One region of the Microbacterium sp. CFBP 13617 genome, then DNA from elsewhere that is predicted to be linked to it. Evidence: predicted binding sites of a transcription regulator. Region 1 holds the regulator's gene; the other holds the start of a gene.
The links. The regulator HrcA, encoded in region 1, represses chaperone genes, less so after heat shock. The targets are predictions, from matches to a motif close to TTNGCACTCGNNNNNNNCGAGTGCNAA.
Positions count from the first base shown of each region.

Region 2: a site for HrcA is predicted at 1,783-1,809, ahead of groES (co-chaperone GroES). Genes of this name have one in related genera too.

Region 1 is NZ_JACYNW010000002.1:390,846-394,251, reverse strand. Features, by position in the region: gene hemW (radical SAM family heme chaperone HemW) at 1-640, shown strand, start outside; gene hrcA (heat-inducible transcriptional repressor HrcA) at 781-1,821, shown strand; gene dnaJ (molecular chaperone DnaJ) at 1,871-2,998, shown strand; gene IFU40_RS06490 (16S rRNA (uracil(1498)-N(3))-methyltransferase) at 3,001-3,406, shown strand, end outside.
Region 2 is NZ_JACYNW010000003.1:712,630-716,035, reverse strand. Features, by position in the region: gene tsaD (tRNA (adenosine(37)-N6)-threonylcarbamoyltransferase complex transferase subunit TsaD) at 1-116, shown strand, start outside; gene IFU40_RS11800 (hypothetical protein) at 113-559, shown strand; gene IFU40_RS11795 (THUMP-like domain-containing protein) at 569-1,756, opposite strand; gene groES (co-chaperone GroES) at 1,886-2,182, shown strand; gene rarD (EamA family transporter RarD) at 2,321-3,262, shown strand.

The sequences.
Region 1 (3,406 bases):
CGGCGCACCGGGGGAGTCGCTCGACGACTGGCGGTCGTCTCTCGAGACCGCCGTCTCCCTCGCTCCCGATCACATCTCGGCCTACGCGCTCATCGTCGAAGACGGCACGAAGCTCGCCCGCCAGATCCGCTCGGGCGCGGTCGCGGAGCCCTCCGACGACCTGCAGGCCGACATGTACGAACTGGCCGACGAGCTGCTCGCCGATGCCGGGTACGACTGGTACGAGGTGTCGAACTGGTCGCGCGGCGTCGCCCACCGTTCGCGGCACAACCTCGCCTATTGGCGCGGCACGGACTGGTGGGGGTTCGGACCGGGCGCCCACAGCCACGTCGCGGGGCTGCGCTGGTGGAACGTCAAACACCCGGCCGCCTATGCCCAGCGCCTCGCGGCGAACGAGTCACCGGCCGCCGCGCGCGAGCGCCCCGACGAGACGGCCCGACGACTCGAGTCGGTGCTGCTGCGCAGCCGCATTCGCGAGGGTCTCGCCGTCGGCGAGCTGCACGGCGAGGGCCGCAAGGCCGTGGCGTCGCTCATCGCCGACGGGCTCATCGAGGGGGCGGATGCCATCCGGGGCCGCATCGTGCTGACCCGCCGCGGACGCCTGCTGGCGGATGCCGTGGTGCGAGCCCTCACGGTCTGATCCGCGCCGTCGCATCCCGCGGCGGGACCGCACGCAGGCGCGGAGGATCCGGCATCCGCGAGCCCCCGACGGGGCAGGTCGTCGATCGGCGTAGAATTGGCACTCAGTCAAGTCGAGTGCCAGACGGGGAGGAGCAGCGCATGGTGTCGGAACGCGGCCTCCAAGTGCTCCGCGCGATCGTGCAGGATTACGTCGACACGCGTGAACCCGTCGGCAGCAAAGCGATCGTCGACCGGCACGCGTTCGGTGTGTCGGCGGCGACCATCCGCAACGACATGGCGCTGCTCGAAGACGAAGACCTCATCGTCGCACCCCACACCTCGTCGGGCCGCGTGCCCACCGACAAGGGCTACCGCGTGTTCGTCGATCACCTCGCCGAACTGCGCCCGCTCTCGGGAGCGCAGCGCAGCGCGATCACCTCGTTCCTCGACGAGGCGGGCGATCTCGACGACCTGCTCGCCCGCACGGTGCGTGCCCTGACGCAGCTGACCGGCCAGGTCGCGATCGTGCAGTACCCGTCGTTCGCGCGCGCCAACCTCTCGCACGTGGAGCTCGTGGCTCTCGGCGGTCCCCGCGTGCTCGTCATCCTCGTCACCGACACCGGCCGCGTCTCGCAGCGGATCGCGCTCGTCCCGGCCGAGCCGGCCGAGGCCGACATCGTGCAGCTGCGCGCGCGTGTGGGCGCGGTGCTGGTCGGGCGCTCCGTCGCCGACTGCGCGCAGCAGGTCGCCGCGGTCGTCGCCGACGGCCCCCGCCCCGGCATCGCCCTCGACGCCGTCGCCGACGCCGTGTTCCGCGTCGTCGGCGAGGAGCTCGAGGAGTTCCGTCAGGATCGCCTCGTCATGGCTGGGGCGGCGACCCTCGCCAAGCGCGAGTCCGACTTCCGCGGCAGCATCTACCCGCTCCTCGAAGCCATCGAGGAGCAGGTGACCCTGCTGCGGCTCATGACCGAGATGGTCGCCGACGAGAAGGGCTTGTCGGCCAGCATCGGCCGCGAGAACGAACCCTTCGGACTCATCGAGGCCTCGGTGCTCGCCAGCCGGTACGACGGCTCGACGGGCGGTGCCCGCGTGGGCCTGCTCGGCCCCACCCGCATGGACTACTCCTCCAACCTCGCGGCGGTTCGCGCCGTCGCGCACTATCTGACCCGGATGCTCGAAGACGACGACAGCGCGCGCTGACGAGCACCCCACCGAGAACGACCCCGCACCCGCGGACAGGAAGGCGATTGTGGCTGACCACTACGAGGTCCTCGGCGTCGAACGAGACGCCAGCGCCGACGAGATCAAGAAGGCGTACCGCCGTCTCGCTCGTCAGTTGCACCCCGACGTGAACCCCGGTGACGACGCGTCCGAACGCTTCAAGCTGGTCACGCACGCGTACGACGTGCTCAGCGACCCCGAGCAGCGTCGCCGCTACGACATGGGCGGCGACCAGAACCCCTTCGGCGGGGGCGGGGGAGCGGCCGGCTTCGGCGGCTTCAGCGACATCTTCGAGACGTTCTTCGGCGGGGCCCAGGGCGGCGGAGGCGGGCGTGGACCGCGTCCGCGTTCGCGTCGCGAGCGCGGGCAGGACGCCCTCGTGCGCGTCACGCTCGATCTCGGCGACGTCGTCTTCGGCACGCACCGCGACCTCGACGTCGACACCGCCGTCCTGTGCGAGACCTGCCAGGGAGCCTGCACGCAGCCCGGCACGAGCGAAGTCACCTGCGACATCTGCCACGGCTCCGGTCACGTGCAGCGCACGGTGCGCAGCCTTCTCGGCAACGTCGTCACCAGCCAGCCCTGCAACGTGTGCCACGGACACGGCACGACCATCCCCTACCCCTGCGGCACCTGCCAGGGACAGGGACGCGTACGCGCCCGCCGCACCGTGTCGGTCGACATCCCCGCCGGCGTCGAGTCGGGCCTGCGCCTGCAGCTTCCCGGTTCGGGTGAGGTCGGCCCCGCCGGCGGCCCCAACGGCGACCTGTACCTCGAGATCACCGTCGACGCGCACGAGGCTTTCAGCCGCGAGGGCGACGACCTGCTCGCCACCCTCGAGGTGTCGATGCCGGATGCCATCCTCGGCACCACCACGACGATCGACGCCCTCGATGGTGCCGTCGAGCTCGAGGTGCGCCCGGGCGTGCAGTCGGGCGACGTGCTCACCATCAAGGGCCGCGGCATCACGCCGCTGCGCGGAAGCCAGCGCGGGGACCTGAAGGTCGGCGTGCACGTCGTGACGCCCACGCGCCTCGACCACAAGGAACGCGCCCTCATCGAGGAGTTCGCCAAGCGCACGAAGGCCCCCCAGCCGCGCCTGGCCGAGCACCAGCAGGGCATGTTCTCGAAGTTCCGCGACCGCTTCCGGCACTGACCGTGGCGCTGCACTTCGTCACCGACGAGGCGGCATCCGCTCAGCCGGGGGACACCGTCACGCTCACCGGAGCAGAGGCGCACCACGCCGCAGCGGTCCGCCGGGTGCGGGTCGACGAGGCGGTCACCCTCGGCGACGGTCATGGGGCGTGGCTGTCGGGCCTCGTCACGGCCGCCACGCCGAAGCAGGTCGACGTGCGGGTGACGGGCCGCGAGGAGCATCCGGCCCCGTCGCCGCGCTTCGTGCTCGTGCAGGCGCTCGCCAAGGGCGACCGTGACGAACTCGCGGTGCAGGCGGCGACCGAACTCGGCGTCGACGCGATCGTTCCCTGGCAGGCGGCGCGGAGCGTCTCGCGCTGGGATGCCAAGGCCGACAAGGGTCTCGCCCGCTGGCGCACCATCGTGCGCG
Region 2 (3,406 bases), on a different contig from region 1:
GCCGGCCCTCGACCCTGGCGTTCGGCGCCGACTCCACGCTGCCGGTGACCGAGATCCAGGTCGCCGAGGATCCCGATGCCGAGGCCCCCGGGCCGGGCTCCGGACGCGTCGCATGAGCGAGGCGGCTCCGCCGACGCGGCGCGCGCGCAAGGTCGCCGAGAGCGTCGAGCCCGCCGACGACCTGCGCGCCGCCATCACCCAGGCGGCGGCGTCCGCTCGGCGCGACGACGAGGGCGACCCCGAGCGCCTCCCCACGGCGCAGCTCGAGATGGCCGCCTTCGGCGATCACGTCATCCCCTACGTCCCGCCGGCGCCGCCCACCCCGCGGTCCCTGGCGCCGTGGTCCCTCGGCGTCTCGATCCTCGCCCTCGGGGCGGCCCTGTTCACCGGCTGGCTCCTCCCGCTCGGAGCGCTCGCGGCGATCATCGCCATCGTGTCGCTGCGCCGCGAGCACGACAGCCGTCGCGTCGCGGTGTGGGCCCTCGCGCTGGCGCTGACGTCGGTGGCGTTCAGCGCCGGGTGGTTGATCTGGGGGTTCTCGCAGCTCGCTGTCGTGTGACGACCGGGCTCACACCCGATCGGCCAGCAGCGCGAGCCGCTTCGAGCCGATGCGGGTGAGCAGCAGGGTCGCCGACGCGTCGCCGCGCAGCGACAGCTTCTTGCGCAGCACGGCGGGGTCGACGTCGACGCCGCGCTTCTTGATCTCCAGGGTGCCGATGCCGCGCGCACGCAGGGCCTGGGCGAGCTTCTTCGGGTCGGCCGGGAGCTCTTCCCGCACGCGGAACGACGATACGAACGGACTCGTGAGCGCGGCGTCCGACGTGAGGTAGGCGATGCCGGGCGCGAGCATGCCCGCCTGCAGCGCGCGCGCGACCTCGCCGATCAGCCGGGCGCGGATGATCGCCCCGTCGGGTTCGTGCACGAAGGCGCCCAGCTCGCGCTGCTCGACGTCGGGGGAGTCGGCGGGGGCGGTGAGCTCCCAGGCGTCGGTGCCGCGCACGACGAGGGCCGCCCGGCGCACGTTCTCGCGGGCCAGCACTCCCGACCACAGCACCAGTTCGATGGTCGACCCGTCGGCGCTGATCCACTGCGCTTCGACGTCGTCGGGAATCCGCTCGCGATCGAAACCCGGGCCGAGCTTCACACCCCCGGGCGTGCTCTCGAGCAGAGCGAAGACCCACTCGAGCGAGGGCGACCATTCGTTCGACGACACCTGCCGCGTCTCGGAGTGCCCGGCCGTGCGGCGTGCCGGGTCGAGCCAGACGGCATCCGTCTGATCGAGGTCGGTGTCTTCGGCGCGGCCGTGCGCGACGGTCACGGTCTCGCCGAAGGGGGCGAGGTTGTACGCGGCGATCGCGGCCGTCACCTCGTCGGCGTCGACGGCGTGCACCCGGATGCCGAGCCCCGCCAGTCCGAGGGCGTCGCCGCCGATGCCGCAGCCGAGGTCGGCGACGCGGTCGAGACCGGCCGCGCGGAAGCGTCCGGCGTGGCGGGCGGCGATCGACAGGCGCGTCGCCTGCTCGAGGCCGGCGCGGGTGAAAAGCATGCGCTCGGCGAACGGGCCGAACTTGGCCGCTCCGCGCACCCGCAGACGTGCCTGACCGACGACGGCCGACACGAGATCGGGGGAGTGCCCGGCCGCGCGGAGTCGAGAGACGGCTCGGGCCGCGTCGTCGGTGGACTCGATGCCGCCCACCTCGTCGAGCAGGCGGAGGCCGTCGGGCGTCAGCAGGGCGGTGAGCTCGCGGGTATCCACCGATTCAGCCTAAGCGGGCGATTGTGTTGGCACTCGCGTTGCGTGAGTGCCAGTGCTTCCCTAGACTCGAATTAGCACTCTCCCCGTGTGAGTGCTGACAAGTCTTCTGTAACGAGAAAGAGGTAGACCGTGTCGGTTTCCATCAAGCCGCTCGAGGACCGCATCGTCATCAAGCAGGTCGAGGCTGAGCAGACCACCGCGAGTGGTCTCGTCATCCCTGACACCGCCAAAGAGAAGCCGCAGGAGGGCGAGGTCGTCGCCGTCGGACCCGGCCGTATCGACGACAACGGCAACCGCGTCCCCCTCGACGTCGCCGTCGGCGACCGCGTGCTCTACAGCAAGTACGGCGGCACCGAGGTCAAGTTCGGCGCCGACGAGTACCTGGTGCTCTCGGCTCGCGACGTGCTGGCGGTCGTCGTCCGCTGATCGCGCAGTCCTGCACGAAGGCCCCGCATGCTCCGGCATGCGGGGCCTTCGTCGTTCCGTCAGCCCCGCGTCGCGAGGTGGCAGGAAAGCGGTGGGGAACGGCGGCTCGCGGCGTCGGCCCGCGCGTAGGCTGAATCGGTGACCCCCGCCGCCCCTCCTGTCTCCGGCGGCAGTACCCGCGGCGCCCTCTACGCCCTCGGTGCCTACCTGTTGTGGGGCGTCCTGCCGCTCTACTTCCTGCAGCTCAAGCCCACCGGCCCGTTCGAGGTCGTGGCGTGGCGGATCCTTCTCGCCTTCGTCTTCTGCCTGGTGCTGCTCACCGTGCTGCGCGCCTGGCGCCCGTTCCTGGCGATCGTGCGGCAACCGCGGCTCATGGCGCTCACCGCGGTGGCCGGCGTGCTCATCTACGTCAACTGGCAGACGTACCTCTACGGTGCCCTCACGAACCACGTCATCGAGACGAGCCTCGGCTACTTCATCAACCCGATCGTGACGGTGTTGCTGGGGGTGCTGGTGCTGCGCGAGCGACTGCGGGTGCTGCCGTGGATCGCGATCGGCATCGCCGTCGCCGCGGTCGTCGTCATCGTGGTGGGCTACGGCACCTTCCCGTGGATCGCGCTGACGCTGGCCTTCTCGTTCGGCTTCTACGGTCTGGTCAAGAAGCAGATCGGGCCCTCGGTCGATGCGGTGAGCGGCCTGACGCTGGAGTCGATGTGGCTGCTGCCCGTCGCCGGTGTGCAGCTGGCCGTCGTCGCGGCGTTCGGCGGTCTCACCCTCGGCACGGCGGGCACGCTGCACACGGTGCTGCTGTTGGCTGCGGGGGCGGTCACGGCCGTGCCGCTGCTGCTGTTCGCCTCGGGCGCCCGTCGCGTGCCCCTCACGGTCATCGGGTTGCTGCAGTTCGTGGCGCCGATCATCCAATTCGCGATCGGGGTGTGGGTGCTCGGCGAGGCCATGACCCTCGAGCGGTGGATCGGTTTCGCCCTGGTCTGGGTGGCGTTGATCATGCTGAGCGTCGATTCGGTCGTCGCGTCGCGCCGACACCGCCGCGTCGTCGTCGACGTGACGGAGCCCGTCTGACCGGCCAGATCATGCGTTTGTCGTCCCTGCCGACATATCTCTTAGTGCACCGCGACGACGCCGTGTGAAACCGTTATGCGGCCGTGATCGCGACGACTCACATCGTTAACGAACGGCAACACGCAGAAAACGCGCGGCGGCTTA